2 regions of the Pseudomonas sp. NY8896 genome follow, and region 1 is predicted to be linked to the other one. Evidence: riboswitches for the same ligand, from Rfam matches in the RefSeq annotation. Region 1 holds a riboswitch; the other holds the start of a gene.
The links. Region 1 has a riboswitch for S-adenosylhomocysteine ahead of ahcY (adenosylhomocysteinase). Riboswitches for the same ligand answer to the same signal wherever they lie in the genome.
Positions count from the first base shown of each region.

Region 1 (2,461 bases):
CAGGAAGATCTGTGCCAGTACCTGGTTGGCGAACGAACCGTCCATGATGCGGCTTGGGTGGCCAGTGGCGTTGCCCAGGTTGACCAGGCGGCCTTCGGCCAGCAGGATCAGGTAGTCGTCGTTCTGCGGGTCGAAGCTGCCAGCGCCGGTGCGGTGGATCTTGTGCACCTGCGGCTTGACCTCTTCCCAAGCCCAGTTCTTGCGCATGAAGGCGGTGTCGATCTCGTTGTCGAAGTGGCCGATGTTGCAGACCACGGCACGCTTCTTCAGGGCCTTGAGCATGTTGGCGTCGCAGACGTTGACGTTACCGGTGGTGGTCACGATCAGGTCGATCTTGCCCAGCAGGGCCTTGTCGATGCTGGCTTCGGTGCCGTCGTTGATACCGTCGATGAACGGCGAGACCAGCTCGAAGCCGTCCATGCAGGCCTGCATGGCGCAGATTGGGTCAACTTCGGTGACCTTGACGATCATGCCTTCCTGACGCAGGGACTGGGCCGAACCCTTGCCCACGTCACCGTAGCCGATCACCAGGGCTTGCTTGCCCGACAGCAGGTGGTCGGTACCACGCTTGATGGCGTCGTTCAGGCTGTGACGGCAGCCGTATTTGTTGTCGTTCTTGCTTTTGGTGACCGAGTCGTTGACGTTGATCGCCGGGACTTTCAGCTCGCCCTTGGCCAGCATGTCCAGCAGGCGGTGCACGCCGGTGGTGGTTTCTTCGGTCACGCCGTGAACACGGTCCAGCACCTGTGGGTACTTCTTGTGCAGCAGTTCGGTCAGGTCGCCGCCGTCGTCGAGGATCATGTTGGCGTCCCATGGCTGGCCATCTTTCAGGATGGTTTGCTCCAGGCACCACTCGTACTCTTCTTCGGTTTCACCTTTCCAGGCGAATACCGGGATGCCGGCGGCTGCGATCGATGCGGCGGCCTGGTCTTGAGTCGAGAAGATGTTGCAGGACGACCAGCGCACTTCGGCACCCAGGGCAACCAGGGTTTCGATCAGTACGGCGGTCTGGATGGTCATGTGGATGCAGCCCAGGATCTTCGCACCCTTGAGCGGTTGCTCGGTCAGGTACTTGCGACGCAGGCCCATCAGGGCTGGCATTTCCGATTCGGCAATGATGGTTTCGCGACGGCCCCAGGCGGCCAGGGAGATGTCAGCGACTTTGTAATCGGTAAAACCAGCAGGCATGTTTGCAGCGCTCATGAGAGCCTCCATTCGTAGTGTGCGAATGGGCGCCGTTGTGCGTTAAGCGCCCGCGAGAGCGAGCAACGCCCCATCCGAGCCTGACAGGCCTAGCCTGCTGCAGCGCCCCTCGGACAGGTGGCGGGCATGGCCCCGCTGTGGGCAGCCATGTAAAGCGGCGCAGATTATAGCCGCGAGCGGCACCTTCACCCAAGGTTTTCTGTCGATTAATCGCGACGATAGTCGATGTTCAATGGAGCGATGGCGGCCGCTCTGCCATCATTGCTACACGTTAGCCAAGCAGGTCAGGAGTACAGATGAACTTTCACACCCGCAAATGGGTTAAACCCGAAGACCTCAACCCCAATGGCACCCTGTTCGGTGGCAGCCTGTTGCGCTGGATCGACGAAGAGGCGGCGATCTACGCCATCGTCCAGCTGGGCAACCAGCGCGTGGTGACCAAGTACATGTCGGAAATCAACTTCGTCAGTGCGTCGCGCCAGGGCGACATCATCGAGCTGGGCATTACCGCCACCGAGTTCGGCCGCACCTCGATCACCCTCAAGTGCGAAGTGCGCAACAAGATCACCCGCAAGAGTATCCTGACCGTCGACAAGATGGTGTTCGTAAACCTGGGTGAAGACGGCTTGCCGGCAGCCCATGGGCGCACCGAGATCAAGTACGTGCAGGACCAGTTCCCGGATTCGGCAGTAGAGTGATTTTCTGGGGCCGCAAAGCGGCCCCAAAAACCTCACGGCTGGGCGCTGACCTTGCGCACCACCCGCCCGATGCTCAAACCCTGCACCAGAATCGAAGACAACACCACGATGTAGGTGATCGACAGCAGCAGGTCACGCTCCTCGCCCAACGGCAGCGACAGTGCCAGGGCCACCGACACCCCGCCGCGCAGGCCGCCCCAAGTCAGCACCCGTACCGTGCCCTTGGGCACAGGGCGCCAGCGGCGCAGCAGCACGATCGCCGGGGCCACGGTCAGCAACCGCGACAGCAGCACCGCCAGCGCCAGCACGCCGCCGGCCGCCAGGTGCATCCAGTTGAACGGCAGCAGCAACAGCTCCAGGCCGATCAAGGCGAACAGCAAGGCATTGAGCATGTCATCGATCAGCTCCCAGAAACCGTCCATGTAGCGGCGCGTCATGTCATTCATCGCCAGGTTTCGCCCCAGGTTACCGATGATCAGGCCGGCCACCACCATGGCGATCGGTGCCGACACGTGCAGCTCGTAGCACATCGCCGAGCCACCGATAACCAGTGCCAGGGT
Region 1 covers NZ_CP132350.1:1,048,255-1,050,715, forward strand. The annotation lists gene ahcY (adenosylhomocysteinase) at 1-1,203, opposite strand, end outside; S-adenosyl-L-homocysteine riboswitch at 1,224-1,320, opposite strand; gene Q9451_RS04660 (hotdog domain-containing protein) at 1,500-1,901, shown strand; gene Q9451_RS04665 (sodium:proton antiporter) at 1,934-2,461, opposite strand, start outside.

Region 2 (2,461 bases), 660 kb from region 1:
CGCTGATCTACTGCCTGCTGTTCGGTGCGCTGATCTCGCCCACCGACCCGATTGCCGTACTGGGCGCGCTGCGTACCGCCAATGCGTCCAAACCGCTGAAAACCACCATCGTTGGCGAATCGCTGTTCAACGACGGCACGGCGGTCGTGGTGTTCACCGTGTTGCTGGGCATCATCCAGCTGGGTGAAACGCCAAGCCTGACCGACACGGCGATCCTGTTCGCCCGCGAGGCCATTGGCGGCGTGGTATTCGGCGGCCTGATCGGCTATGCCACGTACCGCATGATCAAGAGCATCGAGCAGTACCAGGTGGAGGTCATGCTGACCCTGGCACTGGTTATCGGTGGCTCGGCGATGTGCTACGAGCTGCACGTGTCGGCACCGATCGCCATGGTGGTGGCCGGCCTGATCATCGGTAACCTGGGGCGAAACCTGGCGATGAATGACATGACGCGCCGCTACATGGACGGTTTCTGGGAGCTGATCGATGACATGCTCAATGCCTTGCTGTTCGCCTTGATCGGCCTGGAGCTGTTGCTGCTGCCGTTCAACTGGATGCACCTGGCGGCCGGCGGCGTGCTGGCGCTGGCGGTGCTGCTGTCGCGGTTGCTGACCGTGGCCCCGGCGATCGTGCTGCTGCGCCGCTGGCGCCCTGTGCCCAAGGGCACGGTACGGGTGCTGACTTGGGGCGGCCTGCGCGGCGGGGTGTCGGTGGCCCTGGCACTGTCGCTGCCGTTGGGCGAGGAGCGTGACCTGCTGCTGTCGATCACCTACATCGTGGTGTTGTCTTCGATTCTGGTGCAGGGTTTGAGCATCGGGCGGGTGGTGCGCAAGGTCAGCGCCCAGCCGTGAGGTTTTTGGGGCCGCTTTGCGGCCCCAGAAAATCACTCTACTGCCGAATCCGGGAACTGGTCCTGCACGTACTTGATCTCGGTGCGCCCATGGGCTGCCGGCAAGCCGTCTTCACCCAGGTTTACGAACACCATCTTGTCGACGGTCAGGATACTCTTGCGGGTGATCTTGTTGCGCACTTCGCACTTGAGGGTGATCGAGGTGCGGCCGAACTCGGTGGCGGTAATGCCCAGCTCGATGATGTCGCCCTGGCGCGACGCACTGACGAAGTTGATTTCCGACATGTACTTGGTCACCACGCGCTGGTTGCCCAGCTGGACGATGGCGTAGATCGCCGCCTCTTCGTCGATCCAGCGCAACAGGCTGCCACCGAACAGGGTGCCATTGGGGTTGAGGTCTTCGGGTTTAACCCATTTGCGGGTGTGAAAGTTCATCTGTACTCCTGACCTGCTTGGCTAACGTGTAGCAATGATGGCAGAGCGGCCGCCATCGCTCCATTGAACATCGACTATCGTCGCGATTAATCGACAGAAAACCTTGGGTGAAGGTGCCGCTCGCGGCTATAATCTGCGCCGCTTTACATGGCTGCCCACAGCGGGGCCATGCCCGCCACCTGTCCGAGGGGCGCTGCAGCAGGCTAGGCCTGTCAGGCTCGGATGGGGCGTTGCTCGCTCTCGCGGGCGCTTAACGCACAACGGCGCCCATTCGCACACTACGAATGGAGGCTCTCATGAGCGCTGCAAACATGCCTGCTGGTTTTACCGATTACAAAGTCGCTGACATCTCCCTGGCCGCCTGGGGCCGTCGCGAAACCATCATTGCCGAATCGGAAATGCCAGCCCTGATGGGCCTGCGTCGCAAGTACCTGACCGAGCAACCGCTCAAGGGTGCGAAGATCCTGGGCTGCATCCACATGACCATCCAGACCGCCGTACTGATCGAAACCCTGGTTGCCCTGGGTGCCGAAGTGCGCTGGTCGTCCTGCAACATCTTCTCGACTCAAGACCAGGCCGCCGCATCGATCGCAGCCGCCGGCATCCCGGTATTCGCCTGGAAAGGTGAAACCGAAGAAGAGTACGAGTGGTGCCTGGAGCAAACCATCCTGAAAGATGGCCAGCCATGGGACGCCAACATGATCCTCGACGACGGCGGCGACCTGACCGAACTGCTGCACAAGAAGTACCCACAGGTGCTGGACCGTGTTCACGGCGTGACCGAAGAAACCACCACCGGCGTGCACCGCCTGCTGGACATGCTGGCCAAGGGCGAGCTGAAAGTCCCGGCGATCAACGTCAACGACTCGGTCACCAAAAGCAAGAACGACAACAAATACGGCTGCCGTCACAGCCTGAACGACGCCATCAAGCGTGGTACCGACCACCTGCTGTCGGGCAAGCAAGCCCTGGTGATCGGCTACGGTGACGTGGGCAAGGGTTCGGCCCAGTCCCTGCGTCAGGAAGGCATGATCGTCAAGGTCACCGAAGTTGACCCAATCTGCGCCATGCAGGCCTGCATGGACGGCTTCGAGCTGGTCTCGCCGTTCATCGACGGTATCAACGACGGCACCGAAGCCAGCATCGACAAGGCCCTGCTGGGCAAGATCGACCTGA
Region 2 covers NZ_CP132350.1:389,282-391,742, reverse strand. The annotation lists gene Q9451_RS01710 (sodium:proton antiporter) at 1-851, shown strand, start outside; gene Q9451_RS01705 (hotdog domain-containing protein) at 884-1,285, opposite strand; S-adenosyl-L-homocysteine riboswitch at 1,465-1,561, shown strand; gene ahcY (adenosylhomocysteinase) at 1,582-2,461, shown strand, end outside.
Region 2: it holds a riboswitch for S-adenosylhomocysteine, as region 1 does, so the genes downstream of both, ahcY (adenosylhomocysteinase) here and ahcY (adenosylhomocysteinase) in region 1, are expected to answer to the same signal.